2 regions of the Desertibacillus haloalkaliphilus genome follow, and region 2 is predicted to be linked to the other one. Evidence: a T-box and tRNA genes for the amino acid it is inferred to sense, from the RefSeq annotation. Region 2 holds a T-box; the other holds one or more tRNA genes.
The links. A T-box is a leader RNA that pairs with one kind of tRNA and senses whether it is charged. The one in region 2 lies ahead of ileS (isoleucine--tRNA ligase), so its partner is inferred to be a tRNA-Ile.
Positions count from the first base shown of each region.

Region 1: it has a tRNA-Ile gene. The T-box ahead of ileS (isoleucine--tRNA ligase) is inferred to sense a tRNA for this amino acid. The anticodon was not compared.

Region 1 covers NZ_JAHPIV010000002.1:290,762-294,213, forward strand. The annotation lists gene KH400_RS03735 (Na/Pi cotransporter family protein) at 1-769, shown strand, start outside; gene KH400_RS03740 (DUF456 domain-containing protein) at 852-1,340, shown strand; tRNA gene KH400_RS03745 (tRNA-Asn) at 1,451-1,525, shown strand; tRNA gene KH400_RS03750 (tRNA-Met) at 1,530-1,606, shown strand; tRNA gene KH400_RS03755 (tRNA-His) at 1,615-1,690, shown strand; tRNA gene KH400_RS03760 (tRNA-Ile) at 1,693-1,769, shown strand; tRNA gene KH400_RS03765 (tRNA-Ser) at 1,786-1,878, shown strand; gene KH400_RS03770 (undecaprenyl-diphosphate phosphatase) at 2,200-3,033, opposite strand; gene sodA (superoxide dismutase SodA) at 3,316-3,452, shown strand, end outside.
Region 2 covers NZ_JAHPIV010000008.1:137,518-140,969, reverse strand. The annotation lists gene KH400_RS10780 (YggT family protein) at 1-69, shown strand, start outside; gene KH400_RS10775 (YlmH family RNA-binding protein) at 85-858, shown strand; gene KH400_RS10770 (DivIVA domain-containing protein) at 951-1,439, shown strand; T-box leader at 1,513-1,746, shown strand; gene ileS (isoleucine--tRNA ligase) at 1,818-3,452, shown strand, end outside.

The sequences.
Region 1 (3,452 bases), on a different contig from region 2:
GATTTTTAATGTCTCGAATACATTAATACAATTGCCATTTGTGGCGGTATTAGCTTTAATTGTGACGAAGCTTATCCCAGGGCAAGATTCAGCCGTTGAATATAAAGCCAAGCATTTGGATGAACGTTTTATTCAACAGTCATCATCGATTGCATTAGGACAAGCTGAAAAAGAAGTACTACGAATGGGTGAACTTGCAGAAAAAGGATTACAAGAAGCAGCGTTATATTTAAAAACGAACCAAAAGAAACATGGAGAGATGATTCCACAGTTTGAGGATGCAATTAATAATCTAGATCGTAAAATTACAGAATACCTTGTGCAGATTTCAGCTAGTTCACTATCAGAGTTTGACTCCAAGAAGCATTCAATGTTGATGAATACCGTTCGTGACCTTGAACGGATTGGAGACCATATGGAAAACTTGATGGAGCTCGTGGATTATCAAATATCAAATAAGGTTAAATTATCAGATGAAGCGATGGAAGATCTAGATGAAATGTTTATTTTAACAATTTCAACGATTCAACAAGCAGTAAAGGCGCTTGAGAATGGTGATACAGAAGAAGCAGAAGCGGTTGTGAAGAAAGAAGAAGCCATTGATAAAATGGAGAGAAAACTTCGCAAGCAACACATCGTACGTCTAAACAATGGGGAATGCACAGGCTCTGCTGGTATCGTTTTTGTTGATATCGTAAGTAATCTTGAGCGTATTGGCGACCACGCTGTGAATATCGCTGAAGCTGTCATTGGTGAAGAAGACTGGTAAACAAAACGCAAGAGAGGTGGGCTTAACAGGCTCCCTCCTTGCTTTTTTTACATGTATTCAAAAATAGGAAGGGGCAGGTTTTGTGGATGCTTTGATTTTATTAATCACTTTTATCTGTTTTATCGCTGCATTTATTGGTATCATCTATCCCATTATCCCAACAGTGATTTTTGTAGGATTGGCTTATGTTATCTATGGTCTCTATTTTGGTTTTCAGGCGCTCTCGGTCACGTTTTGGGTCATTCAAATCATATTGATTTTAAGTTTGTTGGCAGCAGATTTCATTAGTAACTTAGTAACGATTAAAAAATTTGGAGGATCGAATGCAGCGATTTGGGGGAGTACGATCGGCCTAGTCTTTGGACCGTTTGTGATTCCGGTCGCTGGGTTGTTTTTAGGAGCAATCATCGGGGCAATTTTAGCCGAACTAGTTGTTCACCGGCGTCCATTAGGTCCGGCTGTCAAAATCGGGATAGGGTCACTGGTAGGCTTTCTCGGCGGGGCCTTTTTAAAAGGATTACTATTGGTGGTCAGTATGTTATATTTTATTTTCGCTCATTTTGTATCGTGAGTATCCGGATAGTTGTAGGCTCCAGTAGGGAATTGCAGCCTTTTATTGATTTATAGTATTGACAATGTTGGAACCCTTTGATAATATAAAAAATGTCTTTAGACAAGTATTCCACAGTAGCTCAGTGGTAGAGCTATCGGCTGTTAACCGATCGGTCGCAGGTTCGAATCCTGCCTGTGGAGCCATTTTGGCGGTGTAGCTCAGCTGGCTAGAGCGTACGGTTCATACCCGTGAGGTCGGGGGTTCGATCCCCTCCGCCGCTACCAAATTGATGGCGACTGTGGCGAAGTGGTTAACGCACCGGATTGTGGCTCCGGCATTCGTGGGTTCGATTCCCATCAGTCGCCCCATTGGACCCTTAGCTCAGTTGGTTAGAGCTGACGGCTCATAACCGTCCGGTCGTAGGTTCGAGTCCTACAGGGTCCACCAATATGATTTATAACTAGGAGGAATACCCAAGTCTGGCTGAAGGGATCGGTCTTGAAAACCGACAGGCGGGTCAAACCGCGCGGGGGTTCGAATCCCTCTTCCTCCGCCATAACGATACATACTAACGATGTTTGTGTTACAACACAAACATCGTTTTTTTTGATGGTATAGGGACGGAGTGCCCGAACAAGGAAGAGTATTAGTGAATAAAGCTTACTCACTACCGCCTTTGGTTGGAGTTTTGTGGTGGGCACCGGGGAAGGCTAGAGATTCGAGGAGTAAGGATCCTTCCCAAGGGTGCGCCAGCAAAGGAGGTGTTCAACGAGTAGGCTTTATTTACCCCGCTTTTGATTCAGTATATGAACGGTACACTGAAGGATAATAAGTCTGTTCAAACAAGAAAGCCCTTTGATTCTAGATGTTGTTCACATTAAGAGGGAAGAACAGGTGTATCTCTTAAAAAGATCCAAACAAAAATTCCGGCAACGATGCAATAAAAGGCAAAATAGGTCAGCTTGGCATTCGTTAGCATGGCCATTAGCCATTTGATACCAACAATGGCAAACGCGAATGAAGCAGCAAATGCGATTGAAACTTCAACCCACATGCCATTATGAAAGAAGTTCGATAACTCGGGTAGTTTTAGTACTGTGATTCCAGCGATAACTGGTATCGATAACAGAAATGAATAGCGAACAGCAGTTTCTTTTGCTAATCCAGACCATAGAGCAACGATAAGTGTACTGCCTGCACGTGAGATTCCCGGTATGACAGCGAGTGCTTGTCCGATGCCGACAATTATTCCATCTTTCCAGGTCATATTTTTCACAGTTCTTGTCCCAGGTGAAATTCCGTGTTCAATTAAAATAAGAAAAATTCCTGTAACAATTAATGAGGCACCGATCGTTGCTGTGTTAGTGATGCGATCATCGACAATCTCTTCAATCCCTTTGCCTACCACCATGGTCACTATGGTAGCGAGAATAATAAACCATCCAAACCGATAGTTGCTATAGTGAGCATTGCTTTTCTTCCGTAAATAAGTAAAGAAATCCTTGGTTATTGCAACAACGTCTCTCCAAAAAAAACAAATAACGGCAAGTAAAGATGCAAAATGAAGAAAAACTTCAAAAACTAATGGCTCGTTTTTTGCCTCAATTCCAAGTAGTTTTTCAGTCAAAATTAAATGAGCAGAACTAGATATCGGTAAAAATTCTGATAACCCTTGGATAATTCCAATGATTAAGGCTTCAAACCAGGTCAAATGAACCCCCCACTTCCTATACATACGTTCGTATCCATATGTATGGCAGGGGTAGCAAAGATATGCTAAAAAAATGGTTTAACTTTTTGTTGAAATGGGTAGTTTATCAATAGAATTATCCTGCTAGAAATAACTTCCACAGTCCTGTGCTTTCTAATTGAAAGTTAAGATTATTTTTGGTATGGTATTACTTGAGAAACTTAGTAAACTTTTCTGTTGCTTATATTTGTTTACTTTTTCTGGGGGATCTCCCTCAAATCACTTTTAGGAGGAGAATGACTTATGGCAAAATATGAATTACCTAATTTACCTTATGATTTTAACGCTTTAGAACCACATATTGATGAAGAAACAATGAAAATTCATCATGGAAAGCATCACAATACTTATGTAACAAAATTAAATGGAGCTCTAGAAGG
Region 2 (3,452 bases):
ATATCGCCAATCGTAGCCATCTTAGCGCTTTCGTTTGCACGTTACGGTGTCGTTGCGATCTTTATGTAGAAGGGGAACAAGCAAATGAGTATTTATCAGCACTTCCGTGAAGAAGAGCGTGCATTTGTTGACCAAGTGTTACAATGGAAAGATGACGTCAGTTCACGTTTTATCGATAGAGTAACGGATTTTCTAGACCCGCGTGAACAAGACATTGTCAGAAGTGTGATTGGACATGATGAGGATGTTCGCCTCTCCTTTTGGGGAGGCACTCGTTTTTCCGAACGGAAAAGAGCGTATCTGTCCCCTCCTTATTTGGAGTCCACCGAAGACGTTTTCGCTTTATGCTTGTTTCAGGTTGACTATCCGAAGAAGTTTGTCACACTAGAACATCGTGATGTTCTAGGGGCACTTATGGGGCTAGGTATAAAACGAGAGAAATTTGGTGATATTTTGATGAAGGACAATCTCATCCAAGTCGTCGTAGCAGCTGAGATTGCTGACTTTGTTGAAATGAATGTTGAATCAATCGGAAAGGCTAAGGCTCGACTACAACGGATTGAGGCTAATGAGCAATTGAGTATAGAAGAGGAGTGGGATGAGGAAGTGACGACCCTTTCCTCTTTACGATTAGATGTTGTTTTAGCAGAGATGTATCACCTGTCGCGCACGAAGGTTACTCCGTTTATTCAAAAAAAACTTGTGAAAGTGAATTGGAGAACGGTTGAACAACCCTCTTTTCAATTGGATGAAGGGGACTATCTATCTGTCCGTGGTCTTGGTCGCAGTAAACTTTTGTCTATTGAAGGCAAAACGAAAAAAGGAAAATGGCGGGTTTCTGTTGGGAAACGGAAATGACTCGTTGCTTTTGCAGGATTTTATGAGTTGTTGTCGAATAGATTCCCTAGAAGATAATTGAAATTTCTGACTTAAAGCTGGAGGTGGAGAACGTGCCTTTAACCCCACTAGATATTCATAATAAGGAATTTAATCGTGGATTTCGTGGCTATGATGAGGATGAGGTTAACGAATTTTTAGATCAAGTGATAAAGGATTACGAAGCAGTCCTACGTGAAAAAAAAGAGTTATTTGAGCGGGTAACAGAACTCGATGAGAAGCTAGAACACTTTAAAAATATTGAAGAGACATTAAATAAATCAATTCTTGTCGCTCAGGAATCCGCCGAAGAGGTAAGAAGAAATGCTGAGAAGGAAGCTCAGTTGATCGTAAAAGAGGCCGAGAAAAATGCGGATCGGATTATTAATGATTCGCTTGCAAAATCAAGAAAGATTTCAATGGATATTGAAGAACTAAAGAAGCAATCATCTGTTTATAAAATGCGTTTTAAAATGCTGATTGAAGCGCAACTCGAAATGCTAAAGAGCGATGATTGGGATGAGCTAAGTCAATCAATGGAAGAAGAGCTTATCAAAGAGTAATTTCTGTAGACGCTTGACTGGCGTTGATTCGTTATCATATAATTTTTTCATACTCTAATAATGATGAATAATGTTAAAAACATTGAAAGGGAGAGTACTTTTAGTACGTCTTTATGAAAAGCGAATTGGGGACGGTGTAAGCCCAAGATAAAGAGCTAAAAGGAAAATCACCCTGAAGTTCCATATCGAACATATGTAAGAATATAAGTAGGCTATGGCGCGTCATTTACGTTACGAATGAACAAGTGGATGGATGGTAACATTCATCTAATAGGGTGGTACCACGGGTAACCTTCTCGTCCCTAATATGGGAGAGGAGGTTTTTTTGTACATAAAAAACCCTTGAGGCGCGTAGAAAGATAAATAGGAGGAAGAGTAATGGATTACAAAGAAACCTTATTGATGCCAAAAACAGAATTTCCAATGCGTGGGAATTTACCGAAACGTGAACCTGAAATGCAAGAGAAGTGGGAAAGTCAAAAGATATATGAGAAAGTGCAAGGACGTACAGAAGGGAGACCGTTGTTTATTTTGCATGATGGACCTCCGTATGCAAATGGTGATATCCATATGGGACATGCCCTAAATAAAATCCTCAAAGATTTTATTGTTCGCTATAAATCAATGGCAGGATTCCATGCGCCATATGTTCCGGGCTGGGATACACACGGCCTTCCAATTGAAACAGCATTAACGAAAAACGGCAAAGTCGATCGTAAATCAATGACTGTTGCTGAGTTTCGGAAGTTATGTGAGGAATATGCTCTTGAACAAATTGATCGTCAGCGTGAGCAATTTAAACGATTAGGTGTTCGTGGGGATTGGGACAATCCATATGTGACACTTACGAAAGAATACGAAGCGCAGCAAATTAAAGTATTTGGTGATATGGCGAAGAAAGGCTATATTTACAAAGGGAAAAAGCCGGTCTATTGGTCACCATCGTCTGAGTCTGCCTTAGCAGAAGCGGAAATTGAATACCATGACAAACGATCTCCTTCCATTTATGTTGCTTTTCCAGTGAAAGATGGTAAAGACGTGCTAACAGGAGATGAAAAGATTGTTATCTGGACGACGACGCCATGGACGATTCCAGCAAACTTGGGGATCTCTGTTCATCCTGATTTAGAGTATAGCGTGGTGAAAGTCGGCGAAGATAAGTTTGTTGTTGCCTCAGGTCTATTTGAAACATTGGTCAAGGAATTAGAATGGGAAAACCATGAGGTCGTTAGCACATTTAAAGGCCATAAACTCGAGCATGTCAAGGCACAACATCCATTTTATGAACGTGAATCTCTCGTTATGCTTGGAGAACATGTAACATTAGATGCTGGTACGGGCTGTGTTCACACGGCTCCCGGACACGGGGAAGATGACTATATTGTTGGACAAAAATATAACCTAGACGTATTGTGTCCAGTTGACGATAAAGGGAAAATGACAGCTGAGGCGCCTGGTTTTGAAGGTTTATTCTATGATGCTGCGAATAAGCCGATTACTGAAAAATTACAAGAAGTTGGTGCTTTATTAAAACTGTCATTTATGACACATTCCTACCCACATGATTGGAGAACAAAGAAGCCAGTCATCTTTAGAGCGACAGCGCAATGGTTCGCTTCCATTAAAGACTTCCGTGAGGACTTATTAGAAGCGATCAAAGGTGTTGAGTGGATCCCGGAATGGGGGGAAACACGCTTGTTTAATATGGTCAGAGACCGTGGTGATTGGTGTATTTCAAGACAACGTGCATGGGGCGTACCGATCCCAATCTTTTATGGGGAGGACGGTGAAGAGATTGTGACCGATGAAACGATCAATCATGTCTCAGACTTATTTAGAGAACATGGATCTAACATCTGGTTTGAGTGGGAGACTAAAGATCTTCTTCCTGAAGGGTATACGTCACCTCACAGCCCGAATGGTACGTTTACACGTGAAATGGATATTATGGACGTTTGGTTTGACTCTGGTTCTTCACACCAAGCTGTCCTAGTGGAGCGTGAGGAACTACAA